Regions from separate parts of the Lysinibacillus sp. K60 genome, predicted to be linked through region 2. Evidence: riboswitches for the same ligand, from Rfam matches in the RefSeq annotation. Region 2 holds a riboswitch; the other holds the start of a gene.
The links. Region 2 has a riboswitch for cyclic di-AMP ahead of HCH28_RS04855 (TrkH family potassium uptake protein). Riboswitches for the same ligand answer to the same signal wherever they lie in the genome.
Positions count from the first base shown of each region.

Region 1: it holds a riboswitch for cyclic di-AMP, as region 2 does, so the genes downstream of both, HCH28_RS23590 (APC family permease) here and HCH28_RS04855 (TrkH family potassium uptake protein) in region 2, are expected to answer to the same signal.

Region 1 is NZ_JAASJR010000018.1:10,734-17,623, forward strand. It holds gene HCH28_RS23565 (Nramp family divalent metal transporter) at 1-1,035, opposite strand, end outside; gene HCH28_RS23570 (response regulator transcription factor) at 1,244-1,939, shown strand; gene HCH28_RS23575 (HAMP domain-containing sensor histidine kinase) at 1,929-3,224, shown strand; gene HCH28_RS23580 (PepSY domain-containing protein) at 3,221-3,892, shown strand; gene HCH28_RS23585 (PepSY domain-containing protein) at 3,983-4,507, shown strand; cyclic di-AMP (ydaO/yuaA leader) riboswitch at 4,696-4,845, shown strand; gene HCH28_RS23590 (APC family permease) at 4,964-6,787, shown strand.
Region 2 is NZ_JAASJR010000002.1:213,558-220,447, reverse strand. It holds gene HCH28_RS04885 (sporulation protein YqfD) at 1-375, opposite strand, end outside; gene HCH28_RS04880 (hypothetical protein) at 377-625, opposite strand; gene HCH28_RS04875 (hypothetical protein) at 680-1,156, opposite strand; gene floA (flotillin-like protein FloA) at 1,183-2,187, opposite strand; gene HCH28_RS04865 (NfeD family protein) at 2,191-3,519, opposite strand; gene rpsU (30S ribosomal protein S21) at 3,827-4,000, opposite strand; cyclic di-AMP (ydaO/yuaA leader) riboswitch at 4,253-4,394, shown strand; gene HCH28_RS04855 (TrkH family potassium uptake protein) at 4,510-5,847, shown strand; gene HCH28_RS04850 (potassium channel family protein) at 5,873-6,529, shown strand; gene HCH28_RS04845 (manganese catalase family protein) at 6,581-6,890, opposite strand, start outside.

The sequences.
Region 1 (6,890 bases), on a different contig from region 2:
TGGTGGCACCATGGTAATCGCTCTACGTAAATAAAGAGGTATTTTTCTTTGAATGAAGCCCTGCATCACTACGTCACCGGCTAAAGTCCCTACAGAGGAACTAGCAAGCCCTGCAATAAGTAAACCAAGACCAAAGGAAATGGCAGCCAGTGGGCCGAGCGCATCTTTTAAGCCATTATAGGCAACATCTAAATCTTCAACTACAACGCCTTGGGTATGGAATACTGCTGCGGCAATTATGAGCATACTCATATTGATGGCACCAGCAATAATCATAGCGATGATAATATCGATAAATTCAAAACGGAAAATACGTTTTTTTTCTGCCTCATTCCGACCAATAATACGACTTTGTGTTAAAGAGGAATGTAAGTAAATAGCATGAGGCATAACGGTTGCACCTAAAATACCTGTTGCTAATAATAGTGAATCTACACCTTCAAAGTGTGGCGTGAACATGCCGATCGCTACATCGCCCCATGCTGGCTGCGCTAAAAATGTTTGAAAGGCAAATGCCAATACAACAATTAAAACCATGCCAGAAATACCTGCTTCAAAGGCTCTAAATCCTCTTCTTTGCAGCTCTAAAATAGCAAATGAACCCACTGCTGTAATTAATGCGGCGGGAAGCATTGGGATATTGAAAAGTAAATAAAGCCCTAATGCTGCTCCGATAAATTCCGCGAGGTCAGTGGCAATGATGACCAATTCTGCCTGTATCCACAAAAAGATAGAAGTTTTTTTAGAAAAATGCTCGCGTGCGACTTCAGGTAAATTTTTTCCTGTCGCAATCCCAAGCTTGGCAGACAGAGACTGAATTAACACAGCCATTAAATTAGAAAAGGCTATAACCCAAAGTAGCAGGTAGCCGTATTGAGAGCCTGCTGTAATATTTGTAGCAAAATTACCAGGATCGATATAGGCGACTGCTGCAATGAAAGCAGGTCCTAAAAATGGTAAAAATCTTCGCCAACCTCTTATATCTCCATCTAAAACCGCCTCTGCTGACGATTTTGTGACTCGTTTGTAAACCATATTGTTCCCTCGTTTCAAAAAGTATCATCAATGAAATAAAGTTTCCTATAGGAAAATAAGATATTAGTATTCTAACGCTAGGAATAAAAAAAGTGAAGTGGTTTGCTTTATCCTTCTATAAGTATGTGCCATTCTCATCATTTTCTAATTAGACTTTCACCACTTGTATCGTATACGATGAAAAGAAAAGGCGAAGGACGGATTCGACATGACACATCGAATTTTAATTATAGAAGATGAAGAAAATATTGCGAGAGTGCTACAACTGGAGCTTCAATTTGAAGGATATGAGGCAGCAATGGCCCATACCGGAACAGAAGGCTTACTACAATACCGTGAGCAGCAATGGGATTTAATTTTACTTGATATCATGCTACCTGAGATGAGCGGTATTGATGTGCTAAAGCGTATTCGTGCAACAGAATCTCAAACACCTGTTATCATGCTAACTGCCAAAAGCGAGGTAGAGGATAAGGTAAAGGGCTTGGATTTAGGAGCCAATGATTATGTGACAAAGCCTTTTGAAATTGAGGAGCTACTGGCACGAATTCGCAATGCATTACGGTTTTCGCAGAAGGTAAGCCCAAAGCAAGTTGCACTTTCATTTGGCCATTTATCGATAAACGAGCAAACAAGGGAAGTTGTATATTTTGATAAGGAAATTCAGCTGACACCTCGTGAGTATGATTTGTTGTTCTATTTACTAAAGCATCCTAAACAAGTACTGACAAGGGAGCAAATATTAGAGGCTGTGTGGGGCTATGATTATTATGGGGATACAAATGTTGTGGATGTTTATATACGTTATGTACGACAAAAGCTTGAGGCTGCTAATCCAACACCTCTTATCCAGACAATTCGAGGTGTTGGATATGTGCTAAAGGAACATAGTTATGAGACTTAAAACAAAAATCCATCTACTAACAACATTGCTTATGCTAGTTATAGTAGTGGCAACAAATAGTGGAATTTATTTGTTATATGAGAAATTTGCCTATGATACGGAATATAATCAGCTTCAGTCACGGGCAAATGAGTTAAGCTCTACACTGAGTCAGTTAAATGCACAAACCAACCTACAGCAAGTATTAAGAGCCTATATGCCAACAGATGGTGCCGTTTATATTTATGATGGTGAACTTTTGAAAACGAAGGTTCAGGCTACACTTGAAATGCAAGAGGTCCCTTCTATTACCTACACAATGCCTGCCATTTGGATCGACGGAACGGTGGTGGACATAACATTGCAGCAATCTATGGAAGAAGTAGAACGGACATTAGATTTGTTAAAGGTCATCTTAGTTGTTGTATCTGTTGTGGCATCGATTCCTATTTTCCTAGCGAGCTTGGTACTTGGGCGACTTATTTTATTACCGTTAGAACGTTTAAATGAGACCATGCGCAAAAGTGCATCTACTGGGAAATATGAAAAAATAGATACCACAGAAAAAGGTGGGGACGAATTAACAAACATTAACCGCACTTTTAATATGATGATGGAGAAGCTTGAACAACATTATCAGAAGCAACAAGAATTTGTATCAAATGCCTCCCATGAATTAAAAACTCCTATAACTGTCATTGAAAGCTATGCAAAACTACTCCTAAGGAGGGGGTTTGATAATCGGGAGGTTGCTCAGGAATCCTTGCAAGCTATTGCCAATGAATCATCTCGTATGCATGAAATGGTATTGCAATTGCTAGAACTAGCTAAAAACAAAGAACAATTGGACGTTCATTTCGAACAACTAGAGCTTGCCCCGTTCTTAAATAAAGTAGCTTTACAAATGGAACAGGCTTATCATCGAACATTTAGAATTGATGAGCAGATTCCAAAGTTTATTTATAGTGATGAAAAAATATTGAAGCAACTACTTTTTATTTTGCTGGATAATGCTAGGAAATATAGTGAGGATGAAGTACGTATTCAAGCCACTGAAACAACCAATCATGTACGTATTACCATCCAAGATTTTGGTATTGGTATTCCAATCGAGCATATTCCTCATTTATTTGAGCGTTTTTATCGTGTAACAGAGGATCGTAATCGTAAAACAGGTGGTTCAGGGCTAGGGCTAGCAATAGCACATGAACTGGCACAACAATTAGGTATAACGATCGATGTGAAAAGTAAGCTAGGGGAAGGCTCAAGCTTTACTTTATGTATACCAAAGGAGGGACAGCAATGAAAAAGTGGATGTTAGTAATTGTTGTTATTATCCTTCTTTGTAGTGGAGTAATTTGGTTTGTTCAACATCGTTATTTTTACGTTCAACCTATTAGTGAAGCGGAGGCTATTCGCCATATTGAGACTATCTACAATGGTCATGTTACACAAGTTGAAAAACAAGGAAATACCTTTGAGATGCTTTTTACGCGTGAGGATGTCAAGTATGCAGCTATACTTGATGTTACGACACAACAGGTAACTGCTCTAATCATGAAAGAAGGACAAAGTAAATTACTATTAACAGAAAAGCAGATCAGACAAATGGTTAAAAAGGAATATGGAGATGTAGAAAGCGTTATGCTTACAGACTCCGTTTATACTGTACGTGTTGAAAATGAGAAAATTCAAAAGGATTTAACCCTTGATGGTTATACAGGCGAACTACTGGCAGAGAAAAAGGTTGAGCCACAAGAACAACCTATCGAAGAGCCTATTATTACTGAGCAACAGGCTATTCAAATAGCTCTTAAGCAATTAAAGGGTGAGGTGGATTCAGTTGATTTTGAAGAAACCTCAGAGGGTGGTTACTATTTAGTTGAGATTGAAACGCAGGAGGACGAAGCTACATTTCAAATTCATGCTGTTTCAGGAAAAGTACTGTCTGTAACATGGGATGACGATCATTAAATCATTCTCATGAGATTCTAATGTTCCTCTTATAGTTCTATCATCTTCACTTGGTAAGCTAAGTTTAGATAAAACAAAGGAGAGATGAACATGAAAAAAATGATAATGATTCCAGCACTAGTAATTACTCTTGGAGTGGGTGCAGCGATTGGCTCGACGACTTTATTATCAGGAAATGCCCAAGAAAAAAAGGTCTTATCCATGCAGGAAATTGAGAAGAAAGCGCTAGCGGTAGTGGATGGTACAGTTGCAAATATCGAATTTGACCAAAATCAGTTTAGCTCTATTTATGAAGTAGAGGTGTATACAGATACAGAAGAATATGATTTAAAATTTGATGCTTATAGTGGGAAATTACTCAAGCAGAAAAAGGAACGTCTAGATGACGATGATTGGGATGATCATATTTCTGCTACAACTGCTACAACAAAAATAATTACAAAAGAGCAGGCTATCAAGACAGCCCAAACAAAAGCAAAGGGTAAAGTGACAAAAATTAAGCTTGATGATGGTGTATATGAAATTGAATTAAAAGACGGTCAATATGAATATGAAGTAGATGTGGATGCAGTCTCTGGAAACATTATAGATTTTGAACAAGGCTTTGATGACTAATTTAATGAGCTGTCTTAAAGGGAGAACATACCTTTAAGGCAGTTTTATTGTTTTTATTGTGGGTATTTACTAGGTATTCAGGAAATTTACTTTAAGAAGTGGTTATTTATATGTTCAAAAAAGAAAAAATTTTCTTCTTTACTTTTTCAATTAGCAGGCGTACTATGACATCATTATAAAAGTTTCAAATTTCTAAATCGCTGAAGCAACTAAACGCGGGGGAACCAATTTTGATGGATGGCATAGCCATTCTTGGGGTGAATCTCTTCCTTATGGAGGAGTAGGGCTACTCAGGCCCGAATCCGACAGCTAACCTCGTAAGCGTTAAGAGCAGAAAAGTGGAGCTTGGCAGACGGATGAGCGTCTACAAGTCTTATTTAGTGATGACTTGTAGGCGTTTTTTGATGTAATTTAGAAAGGCGAAACACATTCTATGAAACTAGAAGGTGTTTATCAATGAAATCCTCATTCAAACGTTATGTAATCGGCAAACCATTAAGATCCGATGCGTTAGGGGAACAAAAGCTAAGTAAAACAAAGGCACTGGCCATATTATCATCAGATGCATTGTCATCAGTAGCCTATGGACCAGAACAAATTTTAATTGTCCTGATGACGGTAGGTACAATGGCGTTTTGGTATTCTTTACCTATTGCCACTGGAGTAGTTATTCTACTCGTGGCACTGATTTTATCCTATCGTCAAGTTATCTTCGCCTATCCACATGGGGGAGGCGCCTATGTCGTATCACGAGAAAATTTAGGCGTGAATGCAGGTCTTGTTGCAGGGGGTTCTTTGCTTGTTGATTATATTTTAACGGTAGCAGTAAGTGTGTCGGCCGGGACAGATGCCATTACATCTGCATTTCCAAGTCTTCATGCTTATAATGTACCCATTGCTATTATATTTGTGATTTTCTTAACGATTTTAAACTTGCGAGGTGTAACAGAGTCAGCCTCTATCTTGGCTTACCCAGTTTATCTATTTGTAGGCGTTATGCTGTTGCTAATCGGGATTGGGCTCTATAATGTGGCAACTGGACCGGTGCCTGCAGAGTTACATCCAAAGATTGGTACACCAGTGGCAGGGATTAGCCTATTTATTTTATTAAAGGCATTTGCATCAGGAAGCTCAGCGTTAACAGGAGTAGAGGCTATTTCTAACGCCATACCTAATTTTAGAAATCCTGCTCCAAATAATGCTGCTAAAACGCTTTTAGCAATGGGCGCCATTTTAGCCGTTTTATTCATCGGGATTGTTAGTCTAGCTTATTTTTATGGCGTTGCACCAACAGCAGAAGCAACAGTCGTTTCCCAACTAGCAGAAGCTAGTGTTGGTCGGAATTTTCTTTATTATATTGTTCAGGGGACAACTGCAATGATTTTAGTACTTGCCGCAAACACAGGGTATTCAGCATTTCCCTTGCTTGCTGTGAATTTATCGAAGGATGGTTTTATCCCAAGAATCTTTCAAATCCGAGGGGACCGTCTTGGCTATTCAAATGGTATTTTAATGCTAGGTATTGCTGCCATTGTTTTAATTATACTTTTTGACGGGGCCACAGAGCATTTAATTCCGCTCTATGCAGTAGGCGTATTTATTCCCTTTACATTAGCGCAAACGGGGATGATGAGAAAATGGTGGCGCGAAAAACCTAAAGGCTGGGTAGCAAGATTTACGATCAACACAATTGGGGCCGCTATCTCTTTCATCGTGGCAATGATGTTTTTTGTGACAAAAATGCCTCAAGTTTGGCCGGTGTTTATCTTTTTACCAATTATTATTTTTGTATTCCATCGCATTAAGCAACATTATCAAGCTGTTGGAGAACAGTTAAGGTTAAATCATGAGGAACTGGCTACTATTGAGGGGAATGTTTTCATTGTGCCAGTAGCTGGTATAACAAAGGTGGTTGAAAACTCCCTACATTATGCCAAATCACTTAAGGTTGATAAAGTGATAGCCTTTTATGTAGCTTTCGACCAAGCAGATGCAAAAGCTTTTGAAGAGAAGTGGAATGCCTGGCAACCTGATGTACGATTAGTTACCTACTATTCACCATATCGCAGCATTACACAGCCATTAATTAAATTTATTGATAAAGTAGAACATCAATGTACGAAGACAGGTCATAAAGTAACGGTTGTTATCCCTCAATTCTTACCGAAAAAAGGGTGGCATCATATGCTACACAACCAATCGAGTCTTCTCATTCGTACATCACTGTTATTTCACAGAAATGTCGTCATTATGACAGTACCGTTCCATTTATCAAAATAATGCTAGCAAGCTAGAAAATAGTCTGTTATAATCAGTACGTTGATTGAAAACACGAACGTTTACAATTAAAAAGTTACAGAATACCATTAAATTCCGAAAAATC
Region 2 (6,890 bases):
TAGTTGAAAGGTTTCATGAAAGGTCTTACCTAAACGCTGCTCTAGTTCTGGTGTCGCGGCTTCTATGTCCACTCGCCATATAACTTGTGCACAAAGAATTGGAATAGCAATCATAAAGGCTAAGCCCAATAAAGTCCAAATTTGCGCTCGAAAAACTTGAAGCTCATCTGCATAAAATACAGCCATTTTTAAGCGAAAACGTCTTCGTACACGGCGAATTTTTGGTAGATAATGCATCGTCGTTTCAAAGGAAACTTCCTGCTCACGAAAGACAACACGCTTTAATGGTACATGTTGAGCGTGCAATGCTTGAATAAAAGGATGAACATTTTCATGGCGCTTTATACGTATAATAATTGGCCGATTATTCCACATTTTAGCTCACACCCATATTCTTTGTCATTTTCATATGAAGCTCCTGTAGATTGTCAACAGTGAGATGTAGCATTTCTTCTTTGAGCGCATTGATTGTCACTGAATCCGCATTGACAGTAATATGATAATCTGCATAGACAAACGAACAGGTCGTCGCATCTGCATGAATAAAACGGTAGGGTCCAATAATTTTTAATGATTCGTATTCTAACAACTCAAGTAGTGGCGTTAATTGAAATAATTTTTTCATAAAAAATGCCTCCTTCTTCGGCAATATATGCATCGAAAAAGGAGGACATGCTAGTTATTTTCTTTTTGATTTTGGTGGCCCTAATATTTCAGCCATCACGATTGCTTGCATAAGATCATTTTTAGATTGAGGTAGTTGTAAAGTCGAATGTGAGCCAACTGACTGCACTTCCTTTTTTTCAGCAGCTAATCGTCCTCGACTTTCTCGATTAGTAGAACGGCTAGGGATATCTGCTGGAATGACAGTTGGGGCAACATAGCTTGGTATTTCTCTTTTCACTTGTTCTTCAACAAGTTTTTTAGGCTCCTCGACTTTCTCATTTTCTGGAATCCAATCTCCTATAAATTCTCGTGCAAAATCTTCAAAACTCTGTGCTTTCCCAGTACGATGTGGCGCTTTCTCCGTAACTGGAGGCTCCACCACAGTATCTTTATTAAAAGGAGGCATCTGCTTCTGAGGCTTTTTATTTTTTGATTTTCCGAAAATAGAGCTGACTATGGCAATTATGGCAAAGAGTATTAATTGTTCCATATTATTAGTTCTGCTCCTTTCCGTTATTAAGCATTAGGTTCATTTGTTTCAGGTTTATCTGTGCTCACTTTTGAAATCGAATCGCGCATCGCTGTATCCGCTTGGATATTACGATAGTTCATATAATCCATAATACCAAGATTACCGGAACGTAAGGCTTCAGCCATCGCTTGAGGTACTTCTGCCTCTGCTTCTACTACTTTCGCCTTCATCTCTTGAACACGTGCAATCATTTCTTGCTCATTTGCAACAGCCATAGCACGACGTTCCTCGGCTTTTGCTTGCGCAATGTTTTTATCTGCTTGTGCTTGTTCAATCTGTAATTCAGCACCGATATTTTTACCGATATCTACATCGGCAATATCAATGGACAAGATTTCAAAGGCTGTTCCTGAATCTAAACCTTTAGATAATACTGTTTGCGAAATCATATCTGGATTTTCTAAAACTTCTGTATGATGTGTCGCTGAACCGATAGTTGAAACGATCCCCTCACCAACACGAGCAATAACTGTTTCTTCACCAGCACCACCGACTAAACGTTCGATATTGGCACGCACGGTAATACGAGCCTTTGCTTTTACTTCAATCCCGTTCATTGCTACACCTGAAATGAAAGGTGTTTCAATAACTTTTGGATTAACGGACATTTGAACAGCTTCTAATACATCACGCCCAGCTAAATCAATTGCTGCACAACGTTCAAATGACAGTTCAATATTGGCACGATGAGCCGCAATTAAGGCATTCACTACACGGTCAACATTACCACCTGCTAAATAGTGACTCTCTAACTGATTAATCGTTACAGGTAAACCAGCTTTATGTGCTTTAATCAACGGATTAACAATTCGAGACGGGATTACACGACGTAAGCGCATCCCAATTAATGTGAAAATACTCACACGTACACCTGCTGCTAATGCAGAAATCCACAATGCTACGGGTACAAAGGTAAAGAATACCGCAAGCACAATGAATAAAATAACTAGTCCAGCAATAGGACCAATCAAAGCTAAATCAAAACCCATTTTCTATTCCTCCATCTCTTTATCTGTTTGTCTCACAACAATGCGTGAGCCTTCAACTTTAATAATTTCTACATGTTGATTGACATCGATATATCCACCTTCTGAGACAATATCAATGCGTTCACTACCAAGTACCATTGTTCCAGATGGACGAAGTGGCGTAAGCGTTTTCCCAATTTTCCCTAACAGTTCTGTGCGATTCACATTGGATACATACCCTTCTTCTGTCGTGGTTGCATCCATTAACACAAGCCTGTTTAAGACATGCAGTTTTTTTCCGAAAAATTTCATCAGAATCACCATTCCTATCATCGCTATCACAAGCGCAATGAGAATTGCTACTATCATTTGCATCATATTTGCACCTGCCAGTATCAGACTTAGTACTATTAAGACACCACCTAAAATACCAACAATTCCACCAGGGACAAAAAACTCTGCAATTAAAAGGGCTAACCCAACAATAAATAACAATAATGTTTCATATCCCGCAAAGCCGGCCACCATATGTCCAAAGAAAAATAAACCAAGTGCTGATAAGCCCATTATACCTGGAACACCAAATCCTGGCGAATAAAGCTCCATCACAAGTCCTAAACTAGCGATAGACAATAGAATAGGTACAATGATGGGATTTGTAATAAAACGAGCTAATTTTTCAGAAAAGGTCGGTTCAATGGGAACAACATCACTACCATTTAAGTTGGTTACGTCTAAAAGCTCCTGAAAATCCTTAACCGTCCCTTCAGAATATTTAACCTTTAATGCTTCTGAGGCAGATAGGGTTAACAAATTCTTTCCGCCAGCACGGTATTCTGGTAGTTCATAGTTGGTATCTGCCATTGCTAATGCATACTTAGGGTTGCGCCCTGACGTTTCTGCTGCTGCTTTCATTTGAGCAAGCCAAGCGCTATTAGCCTTTAGGTCGGCCGCATTACCTGCTGAATCGATAACTGCCGCTGCACCGATTGTTCCATTTGGAACCATGTAGATCTCATCCGCATGTAAGGCTAAAAAAGCTCCTGCTGAGTGCGCATCCTTATTAATATAAGCAATCGTCCTTATTTGCGTTGCATCCATAAGCATGGCGATATCATTTGCCGCATTCACAAAACCGCCAGGCGTATGTATTTCTAAGATAATCGCCTCTGCATTGTTTTCTTCAGCCTCTTTAAAAGCTCGTTCTAAAAATGCATGAAGTCCTCGTTCTACTTCATTATGAATCAGAACATGATAAACCTTATTACTGGCAAAAGCCGAAGTTAATGGAAACGCTAACAAAAAAGTCATCCATATCACTAGTAAATAGCTGAGGATTTTCCGTTTTCGCATCTTTTCCCCTCCCTTCTAACATGCCTCTCCTCTGTATATACGGTCAATCATGCGAAAAGTTTCACAAATCTTAAAAATTTATTCACTTATTTATCACTCGATCTAATGCAATTAACAACAGTATGTGCAAAAAAGCCGAATGAATCAAAGTGATTTCATTCGGCTTTTTCATATGTACGTAAAGTTGAGCAATGTAAAATACCTGAAATTAATCAAAAATGTGATTAATTTCAGGTATAACTTTGTCTGCTCAGTGAATCATACAATTGCGTGTTATGAACGTAGGGATTTTTAATGGGAAATTAAATTACCACTTACGTTTACGTGCAGCTTCTGATTTCTTTTTACGTTTTACGCTAGGTTTTTCGTAGAACTCGCGCTTTCTAACTTCTTGAATTGTACCACTTTTTGATACAGTACGTTTGAAGCGGCGAAGAGCATCTTCAAGCGATTCGTTTTTGCGAACGACAGTTTTTGACATCTCTCTTTCCCTCCCTCCGAACACACGTCAATACACAATTAGGCAAATTACCTTCTGTTGTGTACTAAAAAATTATATCGTATTGTCTAATAATGGTCAATAGAAAGTATGCGAAATTATCAAGTGAATTTTTGGTTTTATTTTTGCTCGAATTATTCATACAGAAATCGCCCACAATAAAAATAATTACATTTTCCTAACAATTAAGGGGTTTACAAAAAATAGAATAAGGGCGTAGAATAATCACATTCAATTTCATATCGGCCAAATCTCAACTATTTGAGAACGGAGGAACCAATTTTTTGGGGTTAATTCTGCTTTAGCAGAAGGGATGAGAAAGCTCTTTCGCCATCCTACCCGTCAGCTAACTTCGTCGGCTAAAGCGAAGGAGGTCGTTATTGACCACCATTATTAGCATGCTTTCAGTCATTTTCATGCTCTTATCGTAGGTCTTTTTATTATGCCATTTAACAAACAGTTGTTTACTATTCAGAATTGAGGAAAATAAAATGAACAATTTTAAAAAAGCATTAAACCCTCCAAAAGTTCTCGTATTGGGCTTTGCTCTCATTATTGCCATAGGGACGTTTCTTTTAACAATGCCATTTTCTACTGAGGATGGGAAGGGTTTGCCCTTTTTAGATGCTTTATTCACTGCTACATCAGCTACTTGTGTCACTGGATTAATTGTAGTTGATACAGGTGATACCTTCTCTACTTTTGGCGAAGTGGTTCTTTTATTCTTAATCCAAATTGGCGGTTTAGGATTTATGACATTTGCCACATTATTATTTTTACTACTTGGGAAGAAAATTTCATTAAAAGAAAGACTGCTGCTTAAAGAAGCATTTAATAATATCTCCATAGCTGGTCTTGTTCGATTAGTAAAAAGAATATTGCTTTTTACAGCATGTATTGAAATAATCGGTGGTCTTATTCTATCGATTCGTTTTTCTTTTGATATGCCTATTGGAAAGGCCCTGTATTTTGGATTTTTTCATGCCATATCCAACTTCAACAACGCTGGCTTCGATTTAATGGGTGGCTTTAACGGAATGACTGCCTATGTTGATGACCCCTTTGTTGTTTTCACCATCTGTGCTCTTATTACAATCGGTGGATTAGGCTTTATTGTTATGAATGAATTGTATGAATATCGTGTGACTAAAAGGCTTTCTGTCCATTCAAAAATAGTCTTAGTAACCACACTTTTGCTAACTGCTAGTGGAACCATTTTGATATTTTTGTTTGAGTATGGCAACCAAAAAACACTTGGATCATTATCCGAATGGGGTAAAGTGTTAGGTTCCCTTTACCAAGCGGTTACACCACGAACTGCTGGCTCCAATACACTGGCTATTGGAGACTTAACGCATTCTACATTATTTTTAATGATCATTTTCATGTTTATTGGGGCAGGCTCTGGGTCGACTGCTGGAGGTATTAAAATCACAACCTTTGCTGTTTTAGTGGCTACTATGTGGTCACAAATTCGAGGGAAAGAAGATGTCGTTCTCTTTAGACGCAGGATTTTAAATGAAACAATTTTAAAAGCTATGACTGTGGTCATGTGTGGTATGTTCATTGTTGTATTTGTTACCATCATCCTCAGCATAATAGAACAAAAACATAGCTTCATGATGTATTTATTTGAGGCAACATCAGCTTTTGGAACGGTCGGACTTTCAATGGGATTAACACCTGAACTTACACCAGGTGGCCGGGTTTTAATTATTTTAACTATGTTTGCGGGTAGATTAGGTCCCTTAACTATTGCCTTTGCCATTACAAAACGTCGAAAATCAGAAGCTTTCCGCCACCCAAAGGGGAATATAATGATAGGTTAGATTAGAAGAAGGAGTTGTTAATTAAATGGCTATTAAACAATACGCCGTAATCGGCTTAGGTAGATTTGGCACAAGTGTCGCCCGCAGATTACATGAAGCTGGACAGGATGTTTTAGGCATCGATATTAGTGAGGAAAGAGTTGAAGATGCAGAACCTTATGTAACCCATGCGGTAGTAGCAGATACAACTGAAGAGAAAGCTTTAACATCCATTGGCATTGGAAATTTCGATTGTGTTATCGTGGCGATCGGTAACGATATGCAATCCAGTATATTAACTGTATCGTTATTAAAAGAATTAGGGATCAAAAAAGTGATTGCAAAGGCACTTGGAAAAAGGCATGGACAAGTGTTGGATAAGGTAGGTGCTGATTGGATTATCTATCCTGAAAGAGATATGGGCGAAAGAGTAGCAAATCAGTTACTATCACCTAATATGTTAAATTATATAGAATTATCAAAAGAGTACAGTTTAGAAGAAATCATGATCCCTTCTAAAATGGCAGGATATAATCTTCGGGATCTAGATATTCGAGCTAAATATAACGTCAGTGTGATTGCGATTGTGCGCGAAGGGGAAATAATAATTTCCCCTTCTCCTGAGCAAATTATTGAAAAGGAAGATTTATTAGTAATGATTGGTCATCGAAAAGATCTTACTTTATTCTCGAATATTCAATAACCACAAAAAGGCTGTGTCAAGTTCACCTTGATACAGCCAGCCATAGTTGTCTTAGAAAACTTTCTTTTGATCTCTATCATCTTTTAAAATTTCAACAGCCTCTCTAAAGCGCTGGGAATGAACAATTTCCCGTTCACGTAAAAACTTCAAGCTATCATTTAAATCCGTGTCATCTGATAAGTCAATAATCCATTGATATGTGGCACGTGCCTTTTCTTCAGCTGCTATATCCTCATACAGATCCGCGATAGGGTCACCCTTTGCTTGAATATAGGTTGCTGTGAATGGTACACCTGAGGCGTTTTGATAGAATAGAGCCCGATCGTGATTTACATAATGATCACCCAAACCAGCTTCTTTC